Regions from separate parts of the Halomonas sp. DN3 genome, predicted to be linked through region 2. Evidence: predicted binding sites of a transcription regulator. Region 2 holds the regulator's gene; each other region holds the start of a gene.
The links. The regulator sigma-54, encoded in region 2, starts transcription at its own class of promoters, with help from an activator protein. The targets are predictions, from matches to a motif close to TGGCACNNNNNTTGCTNT.
Positions count from the first base shown of each region.

Region 1: a site for sigma-54 is predicted at 3,675-3,692, ahead of NKF27_RS07025 (acyl CoA:acetate/3-ketoacid CoA transferase). Genes of this name have one in related genera too.
Region 3: a site for sigma-54 is predicted at 3,275-3,292, ahead of NKF27_RS04430 (sugar phosphorylase). Genes of this name have one in related genera too.
Region 4: a site for sigma-54 is predicted at 4,656-4,673, ahead of NKF27_RS05325 (ANTAR domain-containing response regulator). Genes of this name have one in related genera too.

Region 1 is NZ_CP099965.1:1,582,385-1,590,308, forward strand. It holds gene NKF27_RS07015 (hypothetical protein) at 1-780, shown strand, start outside; gene NKF27_RS07020 (hemerythrin domain-containing protein) at 963-1,403, shown strand; gene NKF27_RS07025 (acyl CoA:acetate/3-ketoacid CoA transferase) at 1,504-3,477, opposite strand; gene NKF27_RS07030 (SDR family oxidoreductase) at 3,786-4,637, shown strand; gene cysK (cysteine synthase A) at 4,751-5,722, opposite strand; gene NKF27_RS07040 (alpha/beta fold hydrolase) at 6,002-6,949, opposite strand; gene NKF27_RS07045 (oxidoreductase) at 7,330-7,924, shown strand, end outside.
Region 2 is NZ_CP099965.1:1,717,069-1,724,992, forward strand. It holds gene NKF27_RS07590 (4Fe-4S binding protein) at 1-23, shown strand, start outside; gene bioA (adenosylmethionine--8-amino-7-oxononanoate transaminase) at 415-1,689, opposite strand; gene NKF27_RS07600 (hypothetical protein) at 1,840-2,364, opposite strand; gene NKF27_RS07605 (HPr family phosphocarrier protein) at 2,416-2,685, opposite strand; gene rapZ (RNase adapter RapZ) at 2,688-3,569, opposite strand; gene ptsN (PTS IIA-like nitrogen regulatory protein PtsN) at 3,623-4,108, opposite strand; gene raiA (ribosome-associated translation inhibitor RaiA) at 4,114-4,422, opposite strand; gene NKF27_RS07625 (RNA polymerase factor sigma-54) at 4,582-5,994, opposite strand; gene lptB (LPS export ABC transporter ATP-binding protein) at 6,265-6,990, opposite strand; gene lptA (lipopolysaccharide transport periplasmic protein LptA) at 6,990-7,520, opposite strand; gene lptC (LPS export ABC transporter periplasmic protein LptC) at 7,533-7,924, opposite strand, start outside.
Region 3 is NZ_CP099965.1:974,562-982,485, forward strand. It holds gene NKF27_RS04420 (glycosyl transferase) at 1-251, shown strand, start outside; gene dsbG (thiol:disulfide interchange protein DsbG) at 480-1,283, opposite strand; gene NKF27_RS04430 (sugar phosphorylase) at 1,442-3,199, opposite strand; gene nrdR (transcriptional regulator NrdR) at 3,393-3,878, shown strand; gene ribD (bifunctional diaminohydroxyphosphoribosylaminopyrimidine deaminase/5-amino-6-(5-phosphoribosylamino)uracil reductase RibD) at 3,875-5,035, shown strand; gene ribBA (bifunctional 3,4-dihydroxy-2-butanone-4-phosphate synthase/GTP cyclohydrolase II) at 5,291-6,436, shown strand; gene ribE (6,7-dimethyl-8-ribityllumazine synthase) at 6,558-7,055, shown strand; gene nusB (transcription antitermination factor NusB) at 7,052-7,552, shown strand; gene thiL (thiamine-phosphate kinase) at 7,565-7,924, shown strand, end outside.
Region 4 is NZ_CP099965.1:1,193,341-1,201,264, forward strand. It holds gene nirB (nitrite reductase large subunit NirB) at 1-1,224, opposite strand, end outside; gene NKF27_RS05315 (NAD(P)/FAD-dependent oxidoreductase) at 1,224-2,537, opposite strand; gene NKF27_RS05320 (CmpA/NrtA family ABC transporter substrate-binding protein) at 2,862-3,977, opposite strand; gene NKF27_RS05325 (ANTAR domain-containing response regulator) at 3,974-4,573, opposite strand; gene NKF27_RS05330 (nitrate reductase) at 5,321-7,924, shown strand, end outside.

The DNA of each region.
Region 1 (7,924 bases), 130 kb from region 2:
GCGGTTGCCTTCCGCGTACTGGGGGCGATGGGGCTGCTGGCGGTGGTAGTGGCCGGCTGGACCACCTCCATTCCAAGTCTGTATCGCGCGGGGCTCGCGTTTCAGGCGCTGTTCACGCGTCACGATCCTGACCGTGTCACTCTGGCGGTGGGCGTGGTCACCACGGTAGTAGCCTGCTTTCCCTTTGCGTTTACCCAACTCCTCAACGTGCTGTCCTATTTCATCATCCTGATGGCGCCGGTCGGCGCGATCATCGCCGCTGAACACTTCGTCCTGCCACGCCTCGGAATAGCGCCGTTCTGGCGCCACCGGCAACAGCGTGTGGACAATCTGCCGGCGATACTGACCTGGGCCGGGGCATTGTTGCTGGCACTGGGACTGCTGCTTCAAGGATCGCTGCACCTTTTCACCATCTTCATCCCGGTGTGGGCGCTTTCGTTTATCGCCTATCCGTTGCTGTGTCGTGTCATGGGGAGCCTTCGTTGCTCCACGCAAGACCCCTGGGAGGAGGCCTATGGTCCCATCGAGGTCAGCGAGAGCGAACCGGTCGCGCTGCCTGCTCCGGTGTCGACCAGACAGCCGAGCTTCGTGATCGCGGTGGCATGCCTGGCGGTGATTCTGGCCATGTCGCTGTGGCCCTGGCTGGGGGCCGGCGCGCCGGCCGATTTCCTCGAGACCTATCAGTGGTGGATCGTGCCGCCAACCCTGGTGTACTTCGTCAGTGCCATGCTCTGGTTGCGTACCCGGCGTCAGCCGGACCGGCAGCAAGTCTCTGTCTAGGCGGAGAAGGAGTCGGGGACAGACTCGGTAGACTTAGGCGATCGTAGGCTTCGGGTTGCGAATCTTGAACAATAAAACCATCCTTGTATAAGTTTGGTATATGGAAGGCCGTGACATCGCCATGGAATAGACGCCGTTGACGGCGCGACCCTGGCACCGCTTCGACAAGGAGGAAGAAATCCGTGACCATCTTTGAAGCCCTGCGTGAGAGCCACGACAAGCAGCGCCGCCTGCTCCAACTGCTGGTGGAGACCGAAGGTGACAGTGACGGGCGCGATGAGCTGTTCAAGCGCGTCAAGGAGGAGCTCGAGAACCACGCTGGCGCAGAAGAGCGGGCCCTGTACATGCCGATGATGGAGCATGACATGACCCAGGAGAAGGCGCGGCACAGCGTGGCCGAGCACCACGAGATCGATGAGCTGATCGAGGCCCTCGAGACGACCGACTACAGTTCACCGGGCTGGCTTGCCAGCGCCAGGAAGCTGCAGCATCTGGTCACTCATCACCTCGACGAGGAAGAGCAGGAGGTGTTCCAGCTGGCTGGGCGTGCCTTTGACGATGCCACCAAGGCCAACCTCGCCGAAGAGTACCTGCAGGACATGCAGGATCGGGAAGCCGGCTGAAGGCAGACGCTTTCCAAGCCGCTTGCACAAAAGGCGCTGGAGGGAACTCCAGCGCCTTTTTCATGGAGAGCCATCAGACAGCCATATGGTCGCAGAATGGTCAGCTGTCTTGCTGCTCGTCGAGCAGGTGGCTCAGGGCGTCCTTGCGGTTTTCGTAGATGTGCGGTGCATCGGCACGGCGCTCCAGCGCGTCGCCGAGCTTGAGGCGCAGGAAGGCACTGGTGGTGTAGCGAGTGACGCGCTCGTAGAAGCGCTCGGACAATCCGCAGATCATTTCGGTGTAGCGCTCGACCAGGTGCGGCGCGATGGTGAAGTTGTCGTAGTTGACGATGGCGTAGACGGGGCGGTCGAGTGGTGCAAGCAGGCGTTCAACCTCCCGTTCGATGGTGGCGATGGTGTCATCGTCGTTGACCGCCAGTCCCTCGAAGTTGATGAAGAACTGGTGGGTGTCGAGATCGACGCTCAAGCGCTCGGCGATCGGGCGCTCCAGCAGGGTCTCGAGCAGGTCCATGGAGGCGCTGTCGAACAGGCGCGGATCCATGGTGGCAAGGTGATCGTCGATATGTGGCCGAAAGTCCATCAGCGCCAGGATGTCGCGCTCCAGCTCTACACCCGGGGCGATCTCGATCAGCGTCAGCCCTTGCGCGCGCAGTTCGAATACGCAGCGCTCGGTGACATAGAGCACCGGCTGGCCGCGCTTCGCCGCCAGCGGGCCGCTGAAGGTGCGGTGTTCGACGCGCTCGACAAACTTGCGCTGGCTGCCGTCGGTGTCGATCTTGAGCCTTCCCGCGTCGATGGAAAGCTGGGCACCTGCGGTGAAGGTGCCGACGAACACCAGTCGCTTGTCGTTCTGGCTGATGTTGATAAAGCCGCCGGCGCCGGCAAGCCTGGGGCCGAAACGGCTGACGTTGACGCTGCCCTGCTGGTCGACCTGGGCAAGACCGAGAAAGGCGATATCCAGTCCGCCGCCGTCGTAGAAGTCGAACTGACTGGGCTGGTCGATGATCGCCTGGGTATTGATGGCGGCGCCGAAGTCGAGCCCGCCCGCCGGCAGGCCGCCGATGACGCCGGGCTCGGCGGTCAGCGTCAGGTATTCGAGCAGTCCTTCCTCGTTGGCCACGTTGGCGATGCCCTCGGGCATACCGATGCCCAGATTGACGATGCTGTTGGGCCGAAGCTCGAAGGCGGCGCGACGGGCGATGACCTTGCGCTCGGTCAGCGAGAGGCTGGCGATGTCATTCATCGGCACCTTCAGTTCGCCGGCGAAGGCGCGACTGTATTGGGTGGCGAAGGTCTGCCAGTGATGCTCGGGCTGTGCCAGCACCACGGCGTCGACCAGCACGCCGGGGATCTTCACGTCCTTGGCCTTGAGGGTGCCTCGTTCGGCCAGACTCTCGACCTGGACGATGACGATGCCTCCGGAGTTGTGCACCGCCATGGCAATGGCCTGCATCTCCAGAAACAGCGCCTCACGCTCCATCGTCACATTGCCGTCGGCGTCGGCGGTGGTCCCGCGCAATAGCGCGACCTGAATCGGCTGAGCCTGGTAGAACAGGTACTCCTCGCCATCGATGGGCATCAGCCGCACGCGATCCTCGGTGGTGCGCTCGTTGATCTTGCCGCCCCCCTGGCGTGGGTCGACAAAGGTATCGAGCCCCACCTTGGTCAGGGTGCCCGGCTTGCCGGCGGCGGTGTCGCGAAATAGATGGGAGATCACGCCCTGTGGCAGGTTGTAGGCCTCGATCTGGTTGTCGATGGCCAGCTTCTGCAAGCGCGGTACCAGCCCCCAGTGGCCTCCGATGACGCGCTTGAGCAGTCCCGGGTGACCGAAGTGATCGACGCCACGCCCCTTGCCGTCGCCCTGGCCGGCGGCGTAGATCAGCGTCAGGTCACGAGGATGGCCGGACTCCACGAAGCGTTGCTCCAGCGCTACCGCCAGTGCCTCGGGAAAGGCCACCCCGACGAAGCCGCCGGTGGCAAGGCTGTCGCCGTCACGGATCAGCTGTACCGACTCCTCGGCACTGACCACCTTGTTGCGTTGGCGACTGACGCTGGGAGGAGTGCGATGGGGCATGGGTGTTCCTTTTCAAGCCATGGGGATAGGGGGCACGTCGGCACGCAGAGCCTATGGACCAGTGTGAGCGACATGAAGGCGGCGAGAGGTCGAGATGCTTGACGGTGCAAAGGAGAGAGTCGTTGCTTGGCCCTTGAAGTCAGTCGCTGACTGCCCCAATCTGTACAAAAGTGGTACACAACTTTCACGTCACGTGCAGAGAAGGGCTTCTGCCACAGACGTCTGTTGCGTACCGCCGGCCCCCAGGGATGCCCGTGGTGGCGGGGGCCATGACGTTCGCCATGTCGATGAGCCGAAGGAGTGGATCCATGTCTACACAGCAACCCCCTCAGCAACAGCATCGTCAGCCCGGCAGCGAGTCGGCCATGCAGCCCGAGCCGGAGGTGATCCGGGACAGCTACCGTGGCAGTGGCAAGCTGGACGGCAAGGTGGCGCTGATCAGCGGCGGCGACAGCGGTATCGGTCGCTCCGTGGCGGTGCACTATGCCCGTGAGGGCGCGCACTGCGCCATCGTGCATCTGGAAGAAGATCAGGATGCCGAGACCACCCGCCAGATGGTCGAGAAGGAAGGCGGTGAGTGCCTGGTGCTCAAGGGGGATGTCGGTGATGCCGACTTCTGTCGTCAGGCCGTGGCCAGCACCATCGAGCGCTTTGGACGGCTCAATATCCTGGTCAACAACGCCGCCGAACAGTATGACTGGTCCGATATTACCGAGGTGGATGAGACGCAGCTGGAGCGGACCTTCCGCACCAATGTCTACAGCCACTTCTATCTGTCCAAGGCGGCGGTGCCCCACCTCGAGGCCGGCGATACCATCATTGCTACCTCCTCGATCAATGCCTTCAAGGGCAATGACACCCTGCTCGACTACACCGCAACCAAGGGGGCGGTGCAGGCACTGGTACGTTCGCTGGCGGCGACCCTGATGGATCGCGAGATTCGCGTCAACGCAGTGGCCCCGGGGCCGGTATGGACGCCGTTGATCCCGGCGAGCTTCGACGAACAAAAGGTCGCCGAGTTCGGTGGTCAGGTGCCGATGAATCGGGCAGGCCAACCCAGTGAGATGGGGCCCGCCTATGTCTATCTGGCCAGCGAAGAGTCGTCCTACATGAGTGGCCAGACGCTGCACCTCAATGGCGGCGTGGTGCTCAATACCTGAGATGCCGCAGCTGGTTACGCGACTCGCCTCTCCAGCGGCAGCGATGAAAGGCGGGATCGAAATGACAGGCGAGCCGTCACGGGCCGGCTCGCCTGTTGACCGTCTGGGCGACGTTACTGGTTGAGTTCCTGCTCGGTGAACAGGTCGGCGAACAGCGCCGAGCTCAAATAGCGCTCAGCGCTGTCTGGCAGTACCACCACGATATTCTTGCCGGCGAACTCGGGCAGCTTGCTGACACGCACCGCAGCCTCGACCGCTGCCCCGCAGGAAATGCCGCAGAGGATGCCTTCCTCACGCATCAGTCGATGGGCCATGGCCATGGCGTCCTCGTTGGTGACCGTCTCGACGCGATCGACCAGATCCATGTCCAGATTGTCCGGCACGAAGCCGGCACCGATGCCCTGGATCTTGTGGGGAGCGGGCTTGAGTTCCTTGCCTTCCCTGGCCTGGGTCAGGATGGGGGAGTCGGTGGGCTCCACCGCCACTGTGGTGATCGCCTTGCCCTGGGTCTTCTTGATGTAGCGCGAGACCCCGGTCAGGGTGCCCCCGGTGCCGACGCCGGCTACGAAGACATCGACCTCGCCGTCGGTATCGTTCCAGATCTCGGGGCCGGTGGTGGTCTCGTGAATGCGCGGGTTGGCCGGGTTGGAGAACTGCTGGGGCAGGAAGTAGGTCGACGGATCGGACTTGGCCATCTCTTCGGCCTTGGCGATGGCGCCGGGCATGCCCTTGGCCGGTTCGGTCAGCACCAGTTCGGCGCCCAGGGCCTTCAGTACCTTGCGCCGCTCCAGGCTCATGGAGGCCGGCATGGTCAGGGTCAGCGGGTAGCCCTTGGCGGCGGCAACGAAGGCGAGGGCGATGCCGGTATTGCCGCTGGTGGGTTCGATGATGGTCATGCCCGGCTTGAGCACGCCGCGTTCCTCGGCATCCCAGATCATGGCCGCACCGATCCGGCACTTGACGCTGTAGGCCGGATTGCGCCCCTCGATCTTGGCCCAGATCGTGGCGCCTTCATTGACCCGGTTCAGCCGCACCAGCGGGGTGTTGCCGATTGCCTGGGCATTGTCGTCGTGGATGCGAGCCATGTCTGACCTCCGTTGCAGGGCCCCGGGTAGCCAGTACAGGCGAGTCGACCAGGGGCAAATGATGGATGCGAAAGAAATCTATCGAGCGTCCACTATGCCTCAGGTTGACGCCCGCCACGAGAGAGCGAGGGCTCGCTTACCGCCAAGGGAATTAAAGCGGCTGGCGAAACAGCACGCGCCCGCATCAAGCGGGCGCGTGATCGGCATGGTGAACGCCGTCGCCGTTCAGGACCCAAGGTCGGATCTCCCGACGAGCAGCGCTGAAAAGGGCAGAACCTCCTACTGCTGGTCCCACGCAACGAAGGCGTCGACCACCTCCTGTGGACGCTCCAGCGGATAGAAGTGGCTGGCGTCCAGATATTCCCAGGTGGCGTGGGGCATGATGCGGGCCAGTGCCACGCCGGAGACGTAGGGCGGCTGGAAGGGGTCATGCACGCCCCACAGCAGCATCGCAGGCTTGTTCCACATCACCATCTGCGGTGAGGCCTCAAGGGTAAGGCGGTTATCCATGGCCTTGAGGTACTCGATGAAATGGTTGCGGGTCGACTCGTTCTCGGCATAGTTGCCGTAGAGGTCCTCGAGGATCTCGTCGGTCAGGGTCTCCTCCGGCTGCATGAGACCTGCCGAGGCGAAGTTCTTGACGATCTCGCGGACGTTGTCGGCACTGAAGATCTGGCTGGCCTCGGCGGACTTGGCCTTGGCGATGGCGGCGTTGGCCTCAGGGACCGGCCACATGTCGAGCACGGCGGAGTTGCCGATCACGATCTTGCGGACCTGGTTCTGCTCCTTGAGCTCGGAATCGGTCACCATGATCTGGGCGATGCCGCCTCCCAGGTCGTGGCCGAACAGGATGTAGGGGCCGGGCATCACCTGATTGGCGAAGTCGGTCATGATTTCGGCCTGGCCCTTGAGCGAGTGGTCGGCATCCATGGGGCCGTCAGTGTAGCTGAGCCCGAGTTGGCCGGGCGCGAAGACGTGATAGCCCTGTTCCGCCAGCAGCGGGCCCACCCGGGAGAACAGCACGCTGTTGAGCGGAATGCCATGGATCAGCATGACCGCCGGGTCACCAGGCTCGCCCCACTCGCGATAGGCGACGCGAAAGTCTCCTACATCAGCAAACTGACGGCCGGGCATCTCGTCGGCAAAGGCCGCAAGTGGTGTGACGGCAAGCGGTGTGATGGCAAGGGCGAGCGACAGGGCAAGGGCGTTGATCGTGCGGATGGGCATGGCGGCTCCTGGGACGGTTATCGATAGCACTGGCGCCGATGAGCACGGTCGTGATGGCGGTGGCGCAGGCACGAGTGTCAACGGCGGTGCTGACATGGGAGACGGTGGCCGGCCGAGGGCCGAGGCCAGTCGCTTCAAAGGCACTTCATACTCTAGATCAGCGTTACCCGATAAGAAGCCCCCCTGGATTGTCCAAGCATGTTTGAGCATAACGTGATGAAAGCTCGAGTCTGTGCCTTCTCTCCGAGGCCTGTGCCTCTTAACCATGGTCGGGGCTAAAAGAGCACAAGATCGAGCACCTACCTCGAAAGGTGAGTGCCATCTTCGAATTCAAACGCGCTAGCGTGGTAACCGAATCCATGAAATAGGGAGCTTGGCCGTTGAACCATCAAGGGACTGAAAGGTGCGTGCTGGTGACAGGGGCGTCGTCAGGGATCGGCGAGGCGATCGTCACCGCGCTGCTCGAGCAGGGGTTTATCGTCTACGCAGGCGCTCGGCGGGTCGAGCGCATGAGCCACCTGGCTGACAAGGGCGCCCGGGTGCTGGCGCTGGATATCACCGACGCCGACAGCATTGCCGCGGTGCTGACACGTATCGAGCGCGACGGCGTCGAGCTCGATGGGTTGGTCAACAACGCAGGCTACGGCAGCTATGGCGTGCTGGAGGAAGTCCCGATCGAGGAGGCCAGGCGTCAGTTCGAGGTCAACGTGTTCGGGCTGATGGCGTTGACTCGGGAGGTCTTGCCCGGCATGCGACGTCGACGGCGCGGTCGCATCGTCAATATTGGCTCCATGGCCGGCCGTATCTGGTTTCCGGTGGGTGGCTGGTACCACGCCACCAAGTACGCGTTGGAAGCGCTGAGTGATGCCCTGAGGGTCGAGACGCGCCCCTTTGGCCTGTCCGTCAGCCTGATCCAGCCCGGGGTGATTCGCAGCGAATGGGCGGCGATTGCCCGCAAGCCCTTGTGCGAGAACC
Region 2 (7,924 bases):
GGCTGCTGTTCTGGGGCTGGTAGAGCGTGGTAGCGCCTGGTAGAGAGCCAGCCAGCGCCGACCCTGACTATGCAGAAAGAAACGGCGCTTTCATTGCGGTGATGACCTGGCGCATCTTGTCATCCGAGGTGATATAGGCCGGCGGGCTGGTAGAGAGCCAGCCAGCGCCGACCCAGCCCACTCATTATGCGTTTGCGGTGAAAGGGGCCTTCATGGCCTTGATGATCTGGTGCATTTCGTCATCCAAGGTGATATAGGCAGGCGGGCTGGTAGAGAGCCAGCCAGCGCCGACCCTGACTATGCAGAAAGAAACGGCGCTTTCATTGCGGTGATGATCTGGCGCATCTCGTCATCCGAGGTGATATAGGCCGGCGGGCTGGTAGAGAGCTAGTCAGCGCCGACCCTGCCCACTAATTATGCGTTTGCTGTGAAAGGCGCTTTCATTGCGGTGATGATCTGGCGCATTTCCTCATCCGAGGTGATGTAGGCCGGCATGGTGTAAAGCCATCTGCCGAAGGATCTCAGCCACACGCCCTGTTCACGGGCGATGGAGGCGGCGCCTTTCAGCGCTTTACTGTCGTGCACCTCGATCACGCCGGTGGCGCCGAGCACACGGATGTCGGCCACCGCAGGGTGGGCGCGCAGGTCACTGTCGCCGGCGAGTTCCTGCACAAGGATGGCGTTAAGCCGAGCGATACGGCCCAGATAGTCGTCCTCCTCGAAGACCCTGAGGCTTTCCAGTGCCACGCGACAGGCCAGCGGATTGCCCATGAAGGTCGGGCCGTGCATAAAGGCGTGAAGCTCGCTGTCGCCGATAAAGGTGTCATGGACACGGTCGCTGGCCAGGGTCGCCGCGTGGCCAAGGTAGCCGCCGGTCAGCCCCTTGGACAGCACCATGATGTCCGGACTGACACCGGCATGGTCGGCGGCGAACATGCGCCCGGTGCGGCCAAAGCCGGTGGCCACTTCGTCGAACACCAACAGCACGTCGAACTCGTCGCACAAGGCGCGAGCACCTTTCAGATAGTCCGGTGAGGTCATGTTGAGGCCACCGGCGGCCTGCAGCAGGGGCTCCATCAACAGCGCGGCGATCTCGTGGTGGTGGGCTTCCAGCACCCCACGCAAGGCGTCGAGGTCGGCGGCGACCTGCTCCGGCGTGGCCGCATAGGGGGCCGTCGGCGCCGGGGCGAAATGGTGCTTCGGAAGAAACCCGGAAAACAGCGAATGCATGCCCTCTTCGGGGTCACACACCGCCATGCAGCCGGCGGTATCACCGTGGTAGGCCTTCATCAATGACAGCATGCGGTGCTTGTTGGGGCGGCCGCGCAGATGGTGGTACTGCACCGCCATCTTCATCGCCACCTCCATGCCCACCGAGCCGCTGTCGGAGAAGAACACGTGGTTGAGGCCCTCTGGCGTGACGCGAACCAGTTCCCGGGCGAGCTGGTCGGCGGGATCGTGGGTTAGTCCTCCAAGCATCACGTGACACAGCGTGGCAGCCTGCTCCTGAATCGCCTTGACCAGCCGTGGATGTCCGTAGCCGTGGATCATGCACCACCAGGAGCAGGTCGCGTCGAGCAATGATTCGCCGCTGTCCAGGGTAAAGCGGGTGCCCTGGCCGCCGACTACCCGGGGGGCAGGGGCCTGGGTCTTGAGATGGGCGTAGGGATGCCACACCGGAGAGGTCATGTCGGCTCCTGAAGGACGCTTGGTGGTAAACTGAGTGACGAGTTAAAAGTTTACCACTGCTGCTGCTACCGTCGCCAACGCCAGCGCTCGTACCCGGAAAACCGGGGTAGCGCGGGGCAGGCGAGGGCACAAGGAGGAGCGGTGCTTTCCTCAGGGATGCTGGGCGTCGACACGTTCGAGAAAGCGCTCGAACAGGAACGCCTCGTCGTTTTTCAGCGAGCGACTCAGGCAGTCGATGAACTCTCGGCGCGGATAGGTGAAGACCCGCGGCGCCTTGTAGGCATCCAGATCGATGGCGATCACCTCTCCGTCGACGACCAGGAAGTTCTCGGTGTGCAGGCCACGACAGTGGATACGGTCACGGTACAAGGCTTCGAGAATGTCCAGGTAGCGGTTCTGCAGTTCCGGAGAGTCGAGGACCAGCTGTTTGAGCGCGATGCCGTGCACGTTGGCGGTGACCAGACGATAGCGCTCTGCCGACAGGATTTTCGGTGTGGCGATACCCAGTCGCTCCAGTCGGCCGGCGACATAGCGAAAATTGTGGCCGGGGTAGCGCCGGATGCCCAGGCGGTAGCGCCAGCGATCGCTGGTCTTGGGCGTGAAGGTCTTGATGAAGGCGTCCTGGTCCGGCTCGTAGTGGACCTCGGTGTACTTGCCGGTCTGGATCAGTTGCATGGCGTCCTTGGCAGGCAGGGGGTGGCGGTCAAAACAAGGAGAGGGAAGACGTCAGGCGTCTTCGTCGAAGCGTGCGTCGAACAGTGCCTCCAGAGCGTCCAGCACCGCGTCCGCGTCCTTGCCTTCGGCCTCCAGGGTCAGCTCCGTACCGCAGGGGGCGGCCAGCATCAGCAGCGACATGATGTTGGCGGCGTCACCCGAGCGGCTGCCATGGTGGACGGTGACGGTGGCGTCAAAGGGTTGGCAGCAGGTGACCAGGCGTGTCGCGGCGCGTGCATGCAGGCCACGACGATTGGTCAGGGTCAGGGTGCGTCGGGCCACGCCTAGAGTCCTCCGCTGTCCAGTCGGCGTTGCTGGCCGAGTTCGCGGTGGCGTAGACGGACGCGGGGATGCTGGTCGGCCAGGGCCGAGGCGATTCCCTCGGCCAGGTAGACCGAACGATGCTGTCCTCCGGTGCAGCCCACCGCCACGGTGAGGTAGCTGCGCTGGCTTTGCTGATAGCGCGGTAGCCAGGTGCGCACCCAGGCGAGAATGTCGCGCTTCATGTCGGCGACGTCCTGATAGCGTTCGAGGAAGTCGATGACGCTGGGATCGCAGCCATTGGCATCACGCAGCGATGGTTCCCAGTAGGGGTTGGGCAGACAGCGGGCATCGAACACGATGTCTGCATCCGGCGGCACGCCTCGCTTGAAGCCGAAGGACTCCACGGTCAGGCTCAACTGGCCGCTGCGGTGATCGGCGACCTGTTCGGCGATGCGCGAACGCAGTTCGTGCACCGACAGGCGAGAGCTGTCGATGACCAGATCGGCCAGGTCTCGAATACCCGAAAGGGCCTTCTGTTCGGACTCGATGGCCTCCGCCAGGGTCATGTCGCTATCACGGGTCAGGGGGTGACGGCGCCGCGTGTGGGAATAACGCTCGAGCAGAATTCGCGCATCACTGGTCAGGTAGACCACCTGGCAGTCGATCGGACTCTGCTTGAGGGACGCCAGCTGGGCGGGGAAGCGTTCCAGCGCCTCAGGCAGGTTGCGGGCGTCGACGCTGACGGCGATACGGCGGGAATGACCGTTTTCCAGCTCGTCCACCAGGGCGCCCAGCAAGGTCGCGGGAAGGTTGTCGATGGCGTAGAACCCCAGGTCCTCCAGGGCCTGAAGGGCCACGGACTTTCCCGAGCCGGAGCGACCACTGATGATCACGAGCTGCATGTCCTGTCTCCTTGGGCAGGCGTCCATTGCTGATGGCCTAGGCAAGGCCGCGATCAGGAGGGAGTGTCGTCCCCTGGCGCCTGCTGGCGGATGGCTTCCTGCAGGCGCTCGTGAAGCTCGCGCTGGGAGCTGGCGTGGCGCAGACGGTGACGTGTGTCGGCGTCGTTCATGACGCCGGCGACCTGGCCGAGCAGGGCGAGATGGGCGTCGTCGGCCTCTTCCGGTACCAGCAGCACGAACACCAGATCGACGGGCTCACCATCGATGGCATCGAAGTCGACAGGTTCCGCGAGTTTGAGGAAGCCGGAGATGGGCGCCTTGCAGTGGGGGTTGCGGGCATGCGGAATGGCGACGCCATTGCCGATGCCGGTACTGCCCAGGCGCTCACGTCCGATCAGCCGACTGAAGACCTCCTGGCTGTCTAGGCTCGGGGTGTTCTGCGCAATGAAGGTGCTGAAAAACTCCAGCACCCTCTTCTTGCTGCCTCCCGGGACATCGAACAATGTGCGCTCGGGAGGGAGAATGGCTTCCAATGTCATGAGAGTCAGCGAATTCCGGCGCCTTGGGCGCGGGCTTGGGATTTTTCCTTGTGCTTGACCAGCTGGCGGTCCAGCTTGTCGGCAAGGGCGTCGATAGCAGCATACATGTCGCCGTCCTGCGCTTCGGCATGCAGGTCGGCACCGGCGGCGTGAAGGGTGCAGGCGGCCAGCTGGCGTTCCTTTTCCACCGAGAGGGTCACCTGGACGTTGGTGATGTTGTCGTAGTGGCGCTCCACACGGGTGAGCTTCTCTTGTACGTAGTCACGCAGGGGATCGGTCAATTCGACGTGGTGGCCGGTGATGTTGACTTGCATGACAGGCTCCTTGCTCTTTCGGGTGGTGGCTTGATTGTAACCCTTTTTCCGATCCTGCAAACCCCCTCGACGCTACGCAGAAAGACGCAGATGTCATGCGAAATTTCAAGTGCTTGCGCTTTCCCGATAACTAGGCTAGCGACGCCGCAGCGCAAGGACTCAGCGCAGTCGCTTGCGCTCGCTGGAAGACGGAATATTCATGGCTTCCCGGTACTTTGCCACGGTGCGTCTGGCGACATTGACGCCGTCTTCCGCCAGCAATTCCACCAGTTTGCTGTCCGACAGAGGTTTGCGGGCAGGTTCCTTTTGAATCAACGATTTGATCATGGCGCGGATGGCGGTACTGGAATGGGCGTCGCCATCCTGGCCGACCTGGCTCGAGAAAAAATACTTCAACTCGAACACGCCGCGAGGCGTGTGCACGAACTTCTGGGTGGTCACGCGGGAGATGGTGGACTCGTGCATCTCCACCTTGTCTGCGATATCGGCCAACACCAACGGTTTCATGGCCGCTTCTCCCTGCTCGAGGAAGTCGATCTGACGCACCATGATTTCCCGGCCGACCTTCAGCAAGGTGTCGTTGCGGCTGGACAGACTCTTGATCAGCCAGCGCGCCTCCTGCAGGTGGTCCTTGAGGAACTGGTTGTCCTGGCTCTTGTCTGCGCGCCGAATCAGAGCAGCGTAGTCGGGCTGGATGCGCAGTCGGGGCATTGCATCCGGATTGAGTTCAACGCGCCAGCCCTCTTCGGTGTGGCGTACCACCAGGTCGGGAATGACGTAGTCGTTGTCGCTGTCACCGAACTGGCTGCCGGGACGTGGGTCGAGGCTCCGGATCAGCTCGATGACGCTGTCGAGTTGGTCGTCATCGAGTCCTAGTCGGCGCTTCAGCAGGCGTCGGTCGCCGCTGGCCAGTGCCTCGAGAAACTGACGTACCAGTCGTCCGGCCTGGGGCAGCAGGACGGTATCGCGAGGCAGGCTATCCAGTTGCAGCATCAAACACTCGCGCAGGTCGCGGGCGAACACTCCGGTCGGTTCGAACTGTTGCAGCCGAACCAGCACCGCCTCCACCTCGGCGAGGGGAGGGGGGCGACGACCGTCTTGCTCGAGCCCCTGGGCAATGTCATCCAGTGTCTGCTCGAGATAGCCGTCGGCGTTGACCGCGTCGAGCAGGCTCTCGGCGATCAGGCGCTCCTGGTCGCTGACGTCGAGCATCGCCAGTTGCCAGCTCAGGTGGCTGTGCAGTGACTGGGAGCTTGCCTGGCGCTCGAAATCCGGCGCCTCGCCACTGCCGGCGGGGGTGGTGCCCAGGTCCTGGTAGGTGTCGGACCAGTCGCTGTCCACACTGAGTTCCGAGGGAATCTGATCCGCCCAGTCATCTTCCACGGCTTCCCTGGTCTGCTGTTCGCCGAACTCGTCCTCGAGTTCGAGCATGGGGTTGGCCTCCAGCGCCTGCTGGACCTCCTGGCGCAGGTCCAGGGTCGAAAGCTGCAGCAGGCCGATCGCCTGTTGCAGTTGCGGGGTCATGGTCAGCTGGGTACCGATGCGCAGCTGCAGTGACGCCTTGAGGGCCATGGGTCGGGATCCACCAGTGTTGTCGAAAGGCTTTACCCTAACGACGAGTCATCAGACATGCAAGCATCTTGCCAAGTTGGTGTTTTTTGACCTATGGGAGGGAGTGAAAAGGTCGATGTGGAACAACTTGGTAGGGGGGGAGGTGCTTCTTTCGAGGGAGGCCCTGTGTGCAAGGTGAGGCCGACCCTTTCGGGGTCGGCGGTTGGATGCTGATGCTGGCAAGTGTTGCGGCCGCTTGATGCGACTGCGGCTGTCGGGCGGCCCTGCGGTCTAGAGGCGGAAGTTCTCGCCCAGGTAGACCTCCTTGACGCGCTGGTTGGCGAGGATGGACTCGGCGCTGCCCTCGGCGATGATCTGGCCGTCGCCGACGATGTAGGCACGATCGCAGATATCGAGGGTCTCGCGCACGTTGTGATCGGTGATCAGGACGCCGATATCGCGGGCCTTGAGTTGACGAATGATGGACTTGATCTCGCCCACCGAGATCGGGTCGACCCCGGCGAAGGGTTCATCGAGCAGGATAAAGGCCGGCTCGGTGGCCAGGGCGCGGGCGATCTCGACCCGGCGCCGCTCCCCGCCGGACAGGCTCATGCCGGGGTTGTCGCGAATATGGCTGACGTGGAAGTCCTCGAGGAGCTGCTCGAGACGTGCTTCTCGGCCCTCGCGGTCGAGGTCCTTGCGGGTCTCGAGGATCGCCATGATGTTGTCGGCCACCGACAGCTTGCGAAAGATCGAAGCCTCCTGAGGCAGGTAGCCGATACCGGCCAGCGCGCGCTGGTGCATGGCCGCGCGGCTCAGGTCCCGATCATCGATGCTGATGCTGCCGGCGTCGGCTCTGACCAGGCCGACGATCATGTAGAAGGAGGTGGTCTTGCCGGCCCCGTTGGGGCCCAGCAGACCGACGATGCTGCCCTGCTCGATCGACAGGCTGATGTCCTGGACGACGCGACGCTTCTTGTAGCTCTTGGCCAGATGGCGAGCGTGGAGAGTCTTCATCAGTTTCCTTGGCTTTCCGGCTCGAGGGTCATGCGAATGCGCTGCTCGCCCTGGACGCCCTGGGCGCTGGAGCGGGCCTGGACCACGCGGCGATCGAGGAAGTACTCCAGATAGGCACCGTCGAAGGTGTCATTGGCCTTGTGCAGCTCAGCCTGGTCGATCAGCTCCATGCGCCGTTCGGCCACGTGGTAGATCACCTTGCGGCCCCAGCCCTTGACCACCGGTTCTTCCGGGGATGGCTTCTGCTCGAGGTAGGCGCGGGAGCCGGTCGCGGTCGCCAGTGACAGTTGTCCCTGGTCGTTGCGCTGGATCTCGACGCGTTCGCCGGTGAGGATCATGCTGCCTTGCACAATGCGCACGTCGCCGGTATAGACCGCGGTACCGGCGCGATCATCGAGATCCAGCTGGTCGGCCTCCACCTGAATCGGTGCGCTGCGATCACTCTCCAGCGCCAGGACACTGCTGCCGGTGGCGCCGGCGGCCAGGCCAAGGGCCAGGGCAAGCAGGAGGGCGGGACTTGGACGCATCATGGAAGGGGCTCCTTATTGAGGCTCTGGCGGATGATGACCGGTGACATTGTCGGTCAGGCGAGCGGTATTGTCATGGATCCAGGCGTCGAAGCGCTCCCCTTGCATCTGTTGAGGGGGTTGGCGTAGGACGGCTGGCGTTTCGCTCCAGACATGGCCACTGTCGCTGTCGTAGACCAATACCTCTGTATCAAGCTGCCAACGCTCCGCGGGGGCCTCGAGATGGGCGTCGCCTGACAGGGTCAGGGGGTTGCCGTCCGGACCCAGTTCACCGTTGTCGGCGTCGGCGATCCACTCTCGGCCGCTGTCGTCGATCAGCGCAAGGTCCGGCTGGTCCACCCGGGTGACGTCGTCGAGCGGTGTGTGCACAAGGCGTGGCGTATCGATGCGCTGATGGGGGGTGCCCT
Region 3 (7,924 bases), 740 kb from region 2:
GCCTGGCCCTCGATCTGATCGAGGCCTACGACCACGACGCCACCATGAACGGGCTGAGCCTGGACCGTCACGCCGAGGAGCAGGCGGTGGAGCTGTTTGCGGCCAATCTGATCGAGGCCGGTAACGCCTTTCTCGATAACCCCAGGGAGAAGCCCTTTATCCCCAGCTGGAACCGTGTGCGGGCGGCCTTGCCGGACCTGCCCGAACAGCTATATAGCGCGGTGGAGGCCGATAACGCCGGGGATGTCTAAGGCTTTGACGAAAAGTGCCTGCGCTCGGTAATACGGCGTTAAAAATCGGGTCAAAATGCTCATTTACATCACGTAAACTGCGCTTTCTCACCGATTTTTGCCTTGTCTAACCATCGCTCGTCGACTTTTCGTATAAAGCCTTCATCGCGCTGGCACCAGGCCCCACCCGGGGCCCTGGCACCAGAAGGCTATTGCCAGGCGCTTGTACCAGTACCTTGATAAACCCTGTCAGTCGGGCTCCGGCCCCATGATGGTATGGAACAGTTCTTCGCTGGGCAGGCCTTGGCTCATCTCGAGCTTGCCATCGTTGCGATAGACGATGCCCGGGGTCGCCACCATGCCGAAGCTGCGAAACAGTTCATGGTTGCTCTGCAGGCGCTGCTCCAGGTCTCGGGGCAGTTGGCGCATGGGCTCAATCGGATCGCCGCTCTCATGGGCGCGGAGGGCGGCCTGAGGGTCATCGGCGGCCAGCATCGTGACCGCCTGGCGCGGACTTTCGGGGTCGAGGATACCGACCATCACGTGGCGTAGCTGGACCTGGCCGCTTTCGACGAAGGGCCGGCTTTGCTGCCACAGGCGGGTGCAGTAGGGGCAGTTGGGATCGGTGAACACATAGACGATGCGCTCGGCGTCGGGATCGCCGTCGGCGATCCACGCGCTGTCCTCAAGGCTCTGCCAGGTGGTCTCGTCCTGGGGCCCGCGTACCAGGCGCTCCAGCGGCGCCTCCGACAGATTGTTGGCGTCGGCATCGATCAGATTGCCGACGATGGCGTGCTCGCCATCCTCGGTGACGAAGATGGTCATCGGCTGTCCGCGATGGCTGGCGGCGAAGCCGCTGAGCCCACCCGGCGCGTCGAATTCACCGTGCACCTCAAGACCTTCCTCTTCCAGCGCCTCGATGGGGGCGGGGTGGTCCTCGGCCTCGACGCTGGACAGTGGCATCAGGCCGAAGGCCACCGCCGCCAGGGTCATGAAGGAACGCTGATGGCGGGGCAGGTCGGGCAGGCGGGGCAGTCGGGGGCGGCGGGGCATGTCGTTACTCTCCGGCATCTTGTAGGACGAATCCCGCGACAAGCGAGAATCACTCGCACTAGGACAGCAGCAAACGCCATCGGTTCGACCGCTGACGTCGCAGGGCAGTGAAAGCGCCAGGGCCGCGCTGTTGTGTGATACACCGAGCGCGCGGTGGCTTATCTGTCGGTGCGCACCAGCCACAGTGAACGATAGGGGGCCAGGGTGTCGACGGGCCGCCAGGCGCCCCCTTCCAGCAGGTCCTGCCAGCCGGACTGGTCGAGGCCGTCCAGTACCAGTGGCTGAGGCCGATCGGTGACGTTGTGAATGGCCAACAGTCGACGGCCATCGTCCAGGGGGCCGCGCTGTATCGCCAGCAGCTCCGGTGGTGTGGAGATGACCGTCTGGGCCGCATCGGGGTGGAAGCAGGGTTCCCTGCGACGGATCTCGAGGCGTCGGGTGAGGGCGAAAAACACCTCGCGGGTCGGCGTGTGACGGCTGTCCAGCAGAGGTTCCAGCTCCTGGCGGTCCCAGCGCTTGCGATTGATCGAACGCAGGCGCCCGCTGCGTTCGACCCCGTCGTGGTCGTTCTGGGTGGCGGTCAGGCAGTGCAGGTAGACGCCGGGGATACCCTTCAGCACCAGCATCAGGTGCTGGCTCAACAGGAAGCGCTCGACCTGCCACGGGTCGGGGCCGCGCCGGGTGCCGCTCATGGCGTCGAACCAGGTGATATTGAGCTCGTAGGGGCTGTCGCTGCCGTCGGCCTGCCGGCGCATGCTGACGAAGCCACCGAAGCGCTGCATCAAGGCGACCAGGGCGTCGATCTCGTGGCCTTCCAGCCAGCCTTCCAGCGGGCGCACGCCAATACCATCGTGGCTGGCGGTGAAGTTCAGATAGCTGCAGCCGGCGGGGAGCTCGGGCAGGCTGTCGAGCCAGCGCGCCAGGGTGCCGGCCTCGCCACTGGTCAAGGTGTGCAGCAACAGAGGTGGCAGCGGGAACTGGTAGACCAGGTGGGCCTCGTCGGGCGGCGTGTCCTGTCGCTCCAGGCCGAAGTAGCTGATGTTCTCGGCGTGGGGCACATTGGTCTCGGTGATGATCAGGGTGCCGGGGGCGACGTGGTCGACCACCGCCCGCAACAGCCGCACCACCGCGTGGGTCTCGGGAAGGTGGATACAGCGGGTGCCGGGGCGTTTCCACAGGAAGGCGACGGCGTCCAGCCGGACGATGCGGGCGCCCTGCTGCAGGTAGAACAGCAGGATGCCGACGAATTCGATCAACACGTCGGGGTTGGCGAAGTTGAGGTCGATCTGGTCCTCGGAGAAGGTCGCCCACAGGTGGCGAACGCCACGGCGGGTGCTGACGGGGACCAGTAGCGGTGAGCTGCGCGGACGCACCACCTCGCTGAGATCGGTATCGGGGTCCATCTCGATGAAGTAGTCGCGCCCGGGCAGGTTGCCGCCGAGATAGTCGGCGAACCACAGCGATTCCCGCGAGACATGGTTGAGCACCAGGTCCACCATCAGATCATGGTGACTGGCCAGGCGCCGGATATCGCGCCAGTCGCCCAGTTTCGGGTCGACCTCGCGATAGTGGATCACCGAGAAGCCGTCGTCGCTGCTCCAGGGGAAGAAGGGCAGCACATGGACACCGCTGAAGACAGTCTTCAGGCGCTTGCTCAGGAACTCATCGAGTACCGCCAGGGGGGGCTTGTCGGCATCCAGCAGCGAGTCGCCATAGACGATCAGCCACTGGTCCTGCTCGCTCCACAGCGTCTGGCGTGCACCATGACGGTGCCTCAACCCGGCCCCCTGCGCTTCGATCAGGCGCAGCAGACGGCGCAGGACCTCTTCGCTGCGTGCACCATAGAGAGGCGCGAGCAGCTCTGCGGCACGCTGGCGAAAGTCGTCGGGTTCCAGGGGGGAGAGGTGGCTTGCCATGGTGTCCTCCGCAGGCGTGGGGGCGCCTTGCCCCGTGAGCGCTCGCCATTTCATTGACGGCTAGAAAGAAAGTATCAAGCACAGGGCGTGCCAACTCAGCTGAAATCGCGGATGACCTGGGCCATTGCGCTGGGCGGGGCAGGCCTCAGCCGTTACACTATGGCGACATATTTTTCCTGCCGGACTGTCCGCTATGCATTGCCCCTTCTGTGGCGCCCAAGAGACCCGAGTGACTGACTCCCGGCTGGTCGCCGAAGGTGATCAGGTGCGCCGACGGCGGCAGTGTGCTGGCTGCGGTGAGCGCTTCACCACCTACGAGACCGCTGAACTTATCATGCCACGGATCATCAAGGCCGATGGCTCGCGGGAAGTGTTCGACGAGATCAAGCTGCGGGCCGGCATGCTGCGGGCGCTGGAAAAACGCCCCGTCAGCGCCGAGTCGATCGAGGCGGCGGTGGAACGTATCCGCCAGAACCTGCGCGCACGAGGCGAGCGCGAGGTCCAGGCGCGGGTGGTCGGTGAAGAGGTGATGAATGCCTTGAAGCGCCTCGATCAGGTGGCCTATATCCGCTTTGCTTCAGTCTATCGACGGTTTCAGGATATCGACGAATTTCGCGCCGAGATCGACCGCCTGGCCCAGGAGCCGAGTTTCTCGCCCGACACCGGGGAGAGCACATGAATCCGACGGACATCACGGCAGGCCAGGATGAAGCCTGGATGGCCAGGGCATTGAAGCTGGCCGAACGCGGTCGCTACACCACCATGCCCAATCCGAGGGTCGGCTGCGTACTGGTCAAGCACGGCAAGCATCTGGCCGACGGCTACCATCAGCGCGCCGGGGAGCCCCACGCCGAGGTCCATGCACTCGAGGCTGCCGGTGAGCACGCCCGAGGCGCCACCGCTTACGTGACGCTGGAACCCTGCTCCCACCAGGGGCGCACAGGGCCTTGCTGCGATGCCTTGATCAAGGCCGGTGTCGCCAGGGTGGTGGTAGCCATGCAGGATCCCAATCCTCAGGTGGCGGGACGCGGTATCGCACGCCTGCGTGACGCCGGGGTCGAGGTAAGGCTGGGTTGCCTCGAGGCGGACGCCCAGGTATTGAACGCCGGCTTCGTGTCGCGCATGACCCGGGGGCGTCCACGGGTCAGCCTCAAGCTCGCCATGAGCCTCGACGGCCGTACCGCCATGGCCTCCGGCGAGTCCCAGTGGATCACCGGTGCCGAGGCTCGGCGTGACGTCCAGCGGCTGCGGGCTCAGAGCTGCGCCATCCTCACCGGGGTGGATTCGATCATCTTCGACAACTCGCGGCTGACGGTGCGTGCCGATCAGCTCGGGCTCGATGACGCCGAAGTCATCGCCCGACGCCAGCCGCTTAGGGTCGTGGTGGACTCGCGCCTGCGCATGCCGCTGGCCGCGGCCTGCCTGAGCGAGCCAGGGGAGACGCTGGTGGTCTGCGTCGAGGGCAGCGAATCCCCTCGCAGAGACGCGCTGATGCGCTCCGGCGCGCGGGTGCTGGAGATGCCTGCAGGCGACGACGGCCGCGTCGATCTTGGCGCGCTGCTCAAGTGGCTCGGTGACGAGGGCGGCTGCAACGAGCTTTTGGTGGAGACCGGCGCGACCCTGGCAGGTGCCTTGATGGATGCCTGTCAGGTGGACGAGTTGCGTCTTTACATGGCGCCGACCCTGCTCGGCTCCGACGCGCGCGGGCTGATGGCGTTGTCGGGTATCGAACGCATGGCCGAGCAACGGCCTCTGGAAATTCTCGATATCCGCGCCCTCGGCAAGGACTGGCGTATTCTGGCGCGCCCGGCGCTGGCCGCCTGCGCCGAGCACTGACCCGACGAAAGTCGCCGGGGCCCGGGATCGCAGTAGCGGGGCTTCATATAAGCGGCGCCCGACGCGGAGTCGCAGTGGCCTGTCTTGATATAAGCGGCGCCCAACGCGGAGTCGCAGTGGCCGGTCTTAAAAAAAGCGGCGCCCGACGCCCTGTCTGGTCTTTGTCTTTGACTGGCGCCCGACGCCGCGCCACGGTACCCTGACGCGGTTTCTGGCCGCCGTCGCGAGTGGCCATTTTAGATCCAGGGAGCATACATGTCGCAGTCTTCCAGCGGGGGCCTGGCCCCTATTGCCGAACTCGTCGAGGATATCCGCCAGGGCCGCATGGTGATCCTGATGGACGACGAGGATCGGGAAAACGAAGGTGACATCATCATGGCCGCCGAGAAGGTCGAGGCCTGGCACATCAACTTCATGGCGGTTCACGCCCGTGGTCTGATCTGCATGCCGATGACCCGGGAGCGCTGCGAACAGCTCAAGCTGCCGCTGATGGTGCAGGACAACGGCTCCGGTTTCGGTACCAAGTTCACCCTGTCCATCGAGGCCGCCGAAGGGGTCAGCACCGGCATCTCCGCTGCTGACCGCGCACGCACGGTGCAGGCCGCCAGCGCGCGCAATGCCAAGGCAGAAGACATCGTCCAGCCCGGCCACATCTTTCCGCTGATGGCCGAGCCCGGCGGCGTGCTCAGGCGCGCCGGCCACACCGAGGCGGCCTGCGATCTGGCCGCCCTGGCCGGTTGTGATCCCAGCGGTGTGATCTGCGAGATCATGAACGACGATGGCAGCATGGCCCGACGTCCTGAGCTCGAGCGCTTCGCCGAGACCCACGGGATCAAGATGGGCACCATCGCCGACCTGATCCACTACCGGATCCACAACGAGCAGACGGTAGAAGAGGTCGAGCGACTGCCGGTGACCACCGCCTACGGTGAGCTGACCGCCCACGTCTTTCTCGACCGCACCCACAAGGTGCACCACCTGGCGCTGGTGAAGGGCTCGCCGAGTCCGGACAGCGTGACCACGGTGCGGGTGCATCTGGCCAACGAGATGCGTGACCTGATGTGCCTGGTCAAGGGCGAGGACGCCTCCTGGCGCGCCCACCAGGCGCTGGAAGAGGTGGCGCGGGCCGAGCAGGGTGTCTTCGTGCTGCTCGATGACATGCGTCCGCATCAGGACCTCAACGATATGCTGCAGGTGTTCCTGGAGCGCCGCCGCACCGCTCGCGGCAGCGAGTCCGACGGCGCCGGCAACTACCTGACCATCGGCACCGGCTCCCAGATCCTGCGCGAGCTCGGTGTCGGCAGGATGCGTCTGCTGAGCTCACCGTGGAAGTTCTCCGCGCTGTCGGGTTTTGATCTCGAGGTGGTGGACATCGTCTCGCCAGCTGATATCAGCGGTTGATTCACGCCGGGCGAGGCAGTAATGCTGGCGTCCGGTGTTTCGGTTTTTACCAGGGGACAGGCCCTTTGACAGGGTCACCCCGACTACCGGCCCCAGGCCGGTACATTCAGGAAGATTCAAGATGCAACCTATTTCCCAAGTCGAAGGCAGCTTCGTCGACGTCCAGGGCCGCTACGTGATCGTCGTGGGCCGCTTCAATCACCATGTGGTAGATAGCCTGGTCGAGGGCGCGGTGGACAGCCTGGTGCGCCACGGGGTGGACATGGAGATGATCGACATCGTCCACGTCCCGGGTGCCTGGGAACTGCCGCTGGCGGTCAAGCGTGTGCTCGCGGTGGCGCGTCCCGACGCCGTGGTCGCGCTCGGCGCGGTCATTCGCGGCGGTACCCCGCACTTCGAGCACGTGGCCGGCGAGTGCAATTCCGCGCTGTCGCGGCTGCAGCTGGAGTTCGACACCCCGGTGGCCAACGGTGTGCTGACGGTCAACTCCATCGAGCAGGCCATCGAGCGGGCCGGCACCAAGGCCGGCAACAAGGGCGTCGAAGCCGCCATGGCCGCCATGGAGATGGTGTCGCTGCTGCGTCATTTTGGTGACGATGCCGAGGAGACCCCCGCATGAGCCGCGAACAGCGTGCGCCCAGCAAGGCCCAGCAGTCTCGCCGTGCGGCTCGCGAGCTGGCGGTGCAGGGACTTTATCAGTGGCAGATGACCGACAAGTCCATCACCGCGGTCGAGGCCGAATTTCGCAGCCAGGTGCCCGATGACGACCTGGAGGTGCACGAGAACTGGCTCAAGGTCATGGAAATCGCCGATCTGGCGCTGTTCCATGAGCTACTGCACAACGTCGCACGCTACCGCAAGGAGCTCGACGCCTCCATCTCGCCGCTGCTGGACCGCCGCCTCGAGGACATCGACCCGATCGAGCTGGCGATCCTTCGCCTTGGGGCCTACGAGCTGTCCAAGCGTCTGGAGGTCCCTTATCGGGCGGTGATCAACGAAGGGGTCGAGCTGGCCAAGTCCTTTGGCGCCACCGATGGCCACAAGTACATCAACAGCATTCTCGACAAGCTGGCCATCAAGCTCAGAAGCGCCGAGGTCAGTGCCCGTCGCCGCTGAAGGTCGCGCCTGATGTACGGAGAATTCGAACTCATCGAGCGCTGGCTGGCGCCCACGACGGGCGAGCCCGGCAAGGCCTCCGGCGTCTCGCTCGGGGTGGGTGACGACGCCTGCCTGATGCGCCCTGCGCCAGGGCACGAACTGGTGGTCAGCGTCGACACGTCGGTGGAAGGGCAGCATTTTCCCGAAGACGCACCGCCGCAGGCGCTGGGGCATCGCGCCCTGGCGGTGAGCCTGAGTGATCTGGCCGCCATGGGCGCGCAGCCGCGCTGGTGTCTGATGGCGCTGACGTTGCCCGAGGTGGAAGAGCAGTGGGTGGCAAAGTTCGCCCAGGGCTTCCATGCTGTGTGCGACGAGGCGGACATGACCCTG
Region 4 (7,924 bases), 520 kb from region 2:
GCCATTGGCGTAGTACTGCATCAGGCTGTCGTAGGCGGAGTTGTCGCCCACCAGCATGGCGCCGAGCAGGCGCTTGCCGTCACCGGAGACCACCAGCTTGCGATAGACCTGCTGGATCTGGTCGAAGTATCGGTACTGCTTGGCGCCGGGATGGCGGTTGGCGTGGGCGTCGCCGATGGCCCCCACGTCGACCCCCATCAGCTTGAGCTTGGTGCTCATGTCGGCCCCGGTGAAGGTCGAATCGCCACCGCACAGGGTGTCGGCCGCGGCCTTGGCCATCTGATAACCGGGGGCGACCAGGCCGAAGATGCTGTTGTTGTACAGCGCGACCTCGCCCACCGCGAGGATCGCCGGATCGCTGGTCAGGCAGTGGTCATCGATCACCACGCCGCCACGTTCGCCGATCTCGAGCCCGCACTCGCGGGCCAGCTCGTCCCGGGGGCGTATACCGGCGGAGAACACGATCAGATCGGTCTCCAGCACCTTGTCGTCCTGAAATACCATGCGCAGACGGCTGGCTTCACCGGGGACGATCTCGCGGGTCGCTCTTTCGGTCAGCACCTGGACGCCCAGGCCCTCGATCTTTTCCTTGAGCAGTTCACCGCCTTGCTCGTCCACCTGCATCGGCATCAGGCGCGGGGCAAATTCGACCACCGCGGCGTCCAGGTCGAGGCCGCGCAGGGCGTTGGCGGCCTCCAGCCCGAGCAGTCCGCCCCCCACCACCACGCCGGTATTGGCGGTGGCGGCAGCGGCGCGAATGGCGTCGAGATCGTCCAGGGTGCGGTAGACCAGGCAGCCCTCGCGATCATTGCCGGGAATCGGCGGGACGAAGGGGAAGGAACCGGTGGCCAGCACCAGACGGTCGAAGTCGAGGTAGCCAGCGTCGGTGTGAACGCGCCGTGCATCGCGATCGATGGCGGTGACCGCCTGGTGCAACTTGAGCTCGATGCCGTGCTCGGCGTAGTAGTCGGCGGTGGAGAGCGCCAGGGACTGGGCGTCGCGGCCACTGAAGTACTCCGACAGGTGCACTCGGTCGTAGGCCAGATGACGTTCCTCGCCGAACACCACAATGCGGTAGCGGCGGTGCTGATCACGTTCGACCAGCTGCTCGACCAGGTGGTGACCGACCATGCCGTTGCCTACCACGACCAGGGTGGGGCGGGTATCCGTGGCGTCGCTGTCGGGAGCATTGTGTGCGGCGAGATTGTGCTTTGTACTGGACATCAGGCGGCATCCTGTTCGGTGGTCGATGGGTCGGTGTCGGTGGTGGCGTCGTCCGCCAGCAGGGCCTCGGTATCGGCCTGGCCCAGCAACAGCGAGTGGCGCACTCGGTCCAGTCGCAGGCGTTGCTCGGCGAGTCGGAACAGCCAGGGGCCCATGCGGGTGTCGCCGTACAGTACGGCGCCCTCGAGCCGGCCGTCGCGAAGCAGCAGCCGGCGGTATTCCCCCTGATCGCGGTAGCTGAGCACCTCATGGCCGTCCTCGGCCTCGGTGGGGCCGAAGGCATACAGCGAGACGCCGGATACCTTGAGCTTGGTGGCGCAGGCGCGTTCGTGGTACGGCGCCGTCGGCTCGCCGCACAGGCGACTGGCCAGTACCTCGATCTGATGCCAGATCGGCTCCACCAGGCCGTAGGTGGTGTCCTCGAACTGGCAGCATTCGCCGAGGGCGGAAATGTCAGGGTCCGAGGTGGCCAGGGTGTCATCGACGACGATGGCGCGATCGCAATCGAGACCCGCAGCCCTGCCCAGCTCGGCGTTGGGGGTGATGCCGGCGGCGATCACCACGCAGTTCGCCGGCAGCAGGTGCTCGTCGTCTTCCAGGCGCACGCCGATCACCTTGCCGTGCTCATCGCCAACGATCTCGGTCAGCCTCGCACCGGTCTTCAGATGGATGCCGCGACCTTCGATTTCGCTTGCCAACATGGCGCTGGCGGTGGCGTCCAGCTGCCGGTTCATCAGGCGGGGCGAGCGCTGCAGCACGCACACCTGCATGCCTCTGGCGGCGAGGCCGGCGGCGGCCTCCAGGCCCAGCAGGCCACCACCGACCACCACCGCCGCGCCGCCAGCCTTTGCTGCTTCGGCCAGGCGCGCCGCATCGTCCAGATCGCGAAAGCCTGATACGCCCGTCAGCGTGATGCCGGGGATCTGCGGCATGGCGCTGCGCGAACCCAGCGCCAGGACCAGGTGGTCGTAGGGGATCACCTCGCCGTCGTCGCATTCCACCAGGCGCCGGGTACGATCGATCCGCTCCACCCGGGCGCCCAGGCGCCGGTCGACCGTGACGGCCGCGTCATGCGGCGGTGTCAGCGTCAACCCATCCTGCTCGACATCGCCGGCCAACCAGCTCGACAGCAGAATGCGGTTGTAGGCGGCGTGCGGTTCGGCGCCGATCACGGTGATGTGTCGCGGGGCACCACCCTGGGCCGCCAGGGTCTCGATCAATCGATGCGCGGCCATGCCGTTGCCGACGATCACCAGATGGGGAAGACGCGCATCGTCAGGGGTCGCCGGCGAAGACGAGGCGGCATTGGTCATTTCGGAACACGACTTCAAGTCCGAGAGGCTGGCGGAACGTGGTCTTGAGTCAGAAGGTCCAGTGGAACGGGACCTGATGGAACGGGACCTGTTGGAACGGGGCCTGTTGGAACGGGGCATGGCATGGACTCCAAAAACGCCAAAGACGTCTCTCACACCTCCGGCGTCGGAGGGTGAAGAGACGTCTTTGTCCAGGGTCGGTGCGATCGCCGTTGATCGCCGCCGGCATTCGCCGGCACTTGTTACATGCTATCCAAGTTCCATGCCTGTTTTACGTTTTGCGCTGATAAAACAGACTGTTGGAGGAGGTCTTCGGGGCTGGCGTCAGCGCCGGCCAGGCAGGGTTCCGGCTGCGTCGGCACCGTACTGGTGCGTGGCGGCGTCGTAATGCACAGCGCTGTAGCACTCCTCCAGGGTGGCCGCGTCGAGCTGCCGCCCGCGAGCCTCGAGCAGTGGCGACAACCGCTGGATCAACCCCTCGAAGTCTGCCGTCAGTGGGCGCAGTCGCTCACCGATGCAGGGGTAGCCTGGGGCGGCTTCCAGTGGCAGCTCATCGAGATGGCCGACGGCTTCATCGAGGTAGGGGGGCAGCGCCAGCCAGGCCAGGGTCTGGCGCCTGGCCTCGGGCGCCTTGTCCAGCCACAGGGCGGCGGCCTGGAGGGCGCGCAGCAGGGCGGCCAGGGTATTCGGGTAGCGCCGCGCCCAGGAGGCCGTCACCCCCAGCACCTTCTCGGGATGCGCCGGCATCAGTTCCGCGCCGCTGGCCACCACTCGACCCACCTGGCGATGCTGGGCCAGGCTGCCCCAGGGTTCGCCGACGCAGAAGCCATCGATCTCGCCTTCGCGCAGGGCATCTACCATGCGCGGGGGCGGCAGCGCGACCAGTTCGACCTCGCGGTCGGCATCGATGTCGCCGCGGGCGAGCCAGTCACGCAGCAATAGATGCTGGCAGGAGTAGGGGTAGACCATGGCAAGGCGTGGCCTTTCGCCTTGTTTCAGCGAGGCCTTCAAGCCTCGGGCCAGCTCGCTGGCTACGCCGAAGGCACCTGCCTCCCCGTTGTCGACCGAAGCGCCAACCGCATCGGCCAGGCGGCGAGACAGCACCAGCGTATTGCCCTGGCGGCTCAGCACCGCGGCGGCCAGGGTGTCACAAGGCGCGCGGGACAACCCCAGGCTCATGGCCAGCGGCATCGGCGCCAGCATCTGGGCGCCGTCAAGCAGGCCGGCGGCGACCTTGTCGCGCAGGGTGGACCAGGCGTTCTCGCGTGACAGGCTGACCTCGACTCCCTGGGCGGCGAAGAAGCCGCCTTCCCGGGCGATGATCAACAGGGCAGCATCCAGCAGTGGCACGAATCCCAGGGTCAGGCTGGCGAGCTCGGGTGGATGCGGCGCGCCAGTTCTGGACGTGCTGGCCGCGTCAGAAGACAGCGATGGACTCATGATCCCTTCTCCAGTGGCTTGAGGATGTCGATGACGTTCTGGGCGACCAGGGCGATGCGCTGGCCGCGGTCCATGGCCAGCTTGCGCAGCATGCGGTAGGCCTGTTCCTCATCGCAGCTCTGATGCTTCATCAACAGGCCCTTGGCCTGTTCGATGCGCTTGCGGTCGGCGAGCTGATTGCGTGCCTTGTCGAGGTCGCGGCGCATTCCCTGAAAGGCTTCGAAGCGGGCGATGGCGACATCGATGACCGCCTTGACGCGGTTGGCCGCCAGACCGTCCACCACATAGGCGCTGACGCCGGCCTTCACCGCCGCCTTGAGCGATTCGGGGTCGTGCTGGTCGGCGAAGAACACCACCGGTCGAGGGTTCTCCCGCTGCAGCAGCGCCATGCTCTCCAGGGTGTCCCGGTCAGGCGATTCCATGTCGATGATGACCACGTCGGGTTGATGCTGCTGCACCATGTCGTTGAGGCTGGCTGGGCTGGACAGCCGGCAGACCACCTGGTGTCCGTCCAGCGCAAGCGCCTCTTCGACCATGGCGGCGCGCACTATCTCGTCGTCGACCAGCAGGACCTTCAAGGTGTCGTGTTCGGGCATGGGCGTGGCTCGATGATGCGGTCGCTCGATAGGGCTCGAGTCGACGTGATGAAGGGTGCACCTTGGGTGCTCTGTACCTGCCAGCGCAAAAGGCGTTCCACTTTCCGTCTTGTCGTTTTCTGTCATGGAGATAGCCAAATGAAACGTGCCTGCCGAGCGCCTGCCGTTACACCGGGATGGCGCTCACGCACCGAAAGGGTGCGTAGGCGGTATCCATCATCGTTCGTTGTGGTGCGAACTCGTGGGCTGTCGCAAGTCTTCCAGCCACCATCGCCTGGATAACCGGCATAAAAAAACTTCGTGGCTTCAATTGGCTGGCACCGGCTTTTCGCGCGACAAGGGGCGATTGCGGTGTTCTGGCACAGGGTTTGCTTTGGTTACTGGCAAAGCTAGTGCCGTTGTTGGTGCCATGGGCATCACTAAGCCGAGCCAGATCGCAAGGCCGAGCCAGATGATTAAGCCGAGCCAGATCACTAGGCCGAGCCAGGACGGGACCCGACGCTGATGGCGGCGTGGGCCGAGCCGACAGAACGTTCGCGACGGGCGCTAGCAGACACGAAATCCAGCGCGGGATTTCATCCGGCAACGACGCCCATCTCCTCGAGCCTCGCTCGACGGGATGGGCGTCGTGCGTTTGGGCCTCAGCAAGACCCGACCGATCAAGGCCCGGCCGATAGCGGAGCGATGATCTGCCGATGAGATGCCGACGATATGCCAAGGCAGCAAGATGGCCGACAGGAGAGCGCGATGACCCGGACGGATAGCGACAGCACGGAGAACGACAGCGGTGTGAGCGGCGAGGCCACAGGCACCACCTGTCCCTACTGCGGGGTCGGCTGCGGCGTCGAGCTTCGTCGCGATGGCGAGTCGGTCACCCTCCAGGGCGACCAGGATCACCCGGCCAACTTCGGGCGCCTGTGCGTCAAGGGTTCGGCCCTGGCGGAGACCCTGGGCGGCCAGGGGCGCTTGACGCGGCCCAGGGTGGACGGTCGCGAAACCGACTGGGACAGCGCGCTGGACGCCGTCGCCGAGCGTATGGGAGCGATTGCCGAGGGCAGCGGTCCAGAGGCCATTGCCGGCTACCTGTCCGGGCAGCTATTGACCGAGGACTACTACGTCGCCAACAAGCTGTTCAAGGGGTTTCTCGGGACACCGCACCTGGATACCAACTCGCGGCTGTGCATGGCGTCGGCGGTGGCGGCCTACAAGCGCACCCTGGGCGCCGACGCAGTCCCCTGCAACTACGAGGACCTGGAAGAGGCCGAACTGGTGGTGCTGGTGGGGTCCAATCTGGCCTGGAACCATCCGGTGCTGTATCAGCGGCTGCGTCTGGCCAAGACCCGCAATCCGCTGATGCGGGTCGTGGTCATCGATCCTCGGGTCACCGACAGCTGCGAGATCGCCGATCTGTACCTGGGGCTGCGTCCCGGCAGCGACGCTTTGCTGTTCAATGGCCTGCTGGCCTGGATGGCCCGTCGCCAACGGCTCGATGAGGTCTATCTGAAGCGCCATGTGGACGGCGCCGAAGAGACGATTGCCGCCGCCCTGGACGAGGCCTCGGACATCGAGGCGGTGGCGGCGGCCTGCGATCTCGACGCCGAGCGCCTCGAGACCTTCTACTACTGGTTTGCCACCCAGCTGCACGTGGTCACGCTTTACTCCCAGGGGGTCAACCAGTCGACCAGCGGCACCGACAAGTGCCAGGCCATCCTCAACTGCCACCTGGCCGGCGGCAAGATTGGCCTGCCCGGCGCCGGCCCCTTTTCCATCACCGGCCAGCCCAACGCCATGGGCGGGCGCGAGGTCGGCGGACTGGCCAATCAGCTGGCCGCCCATATGGACTACCACACCCCGGGCGCCATCGAACGGCTGACGCGCTTCTGGTCGACCGAGGCGCTGGTGCCGACGCTGCCCCGGGAGCCCGGCCACAAGGCCGTCGAACTGTTTCAGGCCGTCGAGCGCGGCGACATCCAGGCGCTGTGGATCATGGCCACCAACCCTCTGGTGAGCCTGCCGGATGCCGACCGGGTGCGCCGCGCCATCGAGCGCTGTCCGCTGGTGATCGTGTCGGAGTGCATGGCCGACACCGACCTGGTGGAGCTCGCCGATATCGTGCTGCCGGCCAGCGGCTGGTCGGAAAAGGACGGTACCGTCACCAACTCCGAACGGCGTATCTCGCGCCAGCGTGGGCTCCTGCCGCCGCCTGGCGAGGCCCGCCACGACTGGTGGATCCTGTGCCGCGTGGCCGAGCGCCTGGGCTTCGGCGAGGCCTTCGCCTATGACCACCCCTGCGAGATCTTCGACGAGCATGCGCGCCTGTCGGGCCTCGACAACCAGGGACGGCGGGCCTTCGATATTTCCGGGCTGGCGGGGCTGTCCCGGGTCGAGTACGACGATCTCGAACCGATCCAGTGGCCGGTGACGGCAAGCGCACCACGAGGCACCGCGCGGCTGTTCGAGAACGGCCGCTTCTACACCGAGAGCGGCCGGGCGCGGTTGTGGCCGGTGAGCGCGCGGGCGCCGCGCCAGGCGCCTGACGCCGACTATCCGCTGCGGCTGAATTCGGGGCGGGTGCGCGATCAGTGGCACACCATGACCCGTACCGCCAGGGCCAGCCGACTGATGAATCACCGCTCCGAGCCCTTCGTCGAGGTCCATCGGGATGACGCCGAGGCCCTGGGGCTGTGTGACCAGGGGCTCGCCAGGATCCGCTCGCGCAGCGGCGAGATGCGCGCCCGCGTCAGGGTCTCCGCCGCCCAGCGCCGTGGGGAAGTGTTCGTGCCCATCCACTGGACACCGCGCTTCAGTCACTCACCACTGGCGGGGAGCCTGTTCGCCCCGGACGTCGATCCGCTTTCTGGCCAGCCGGAGACCAAGCATGGCGCGGTGGCGGTCACGCCGCTGCAGCACGCCTGGGAGGCGACCCTGGTGGTTTCCCGGGCACTGGCCCAGCAGGGACCACCCGAGGGTTCGGGCCTGGCCGCGCGAGTGGTCGAGGGGACGAATTACTGGACGCGGGTCCCGCTTGCCTCGGCGGAGCGATGGCAACTGGCCGGTGAGCCGATCGAGCCAGGGGATGTTGAGAAAGGGAGCGTCGAGAAATCGGGTATCGAACGCGACTGGCTCGATTGGGCCGCACGCCAGTTGCCGGGGGAGCTGGGCCCGGTGGCCCAGGACCCGGCCAGCGGTCGCTGGCGCCTGGCGGGGTTCGAGCAAGGACGCCTGTGCTGGTGGCTGATGGTTGGTCCGGTCAGCGAACTGCCGGGGCTTGGCTGGCTGTGCGAGCGCTTCGACGAGGCCGCACGTGGCGAGGCCATGGGTCAGCAGCATCGGCGGCGAGTGCTGGCGGCC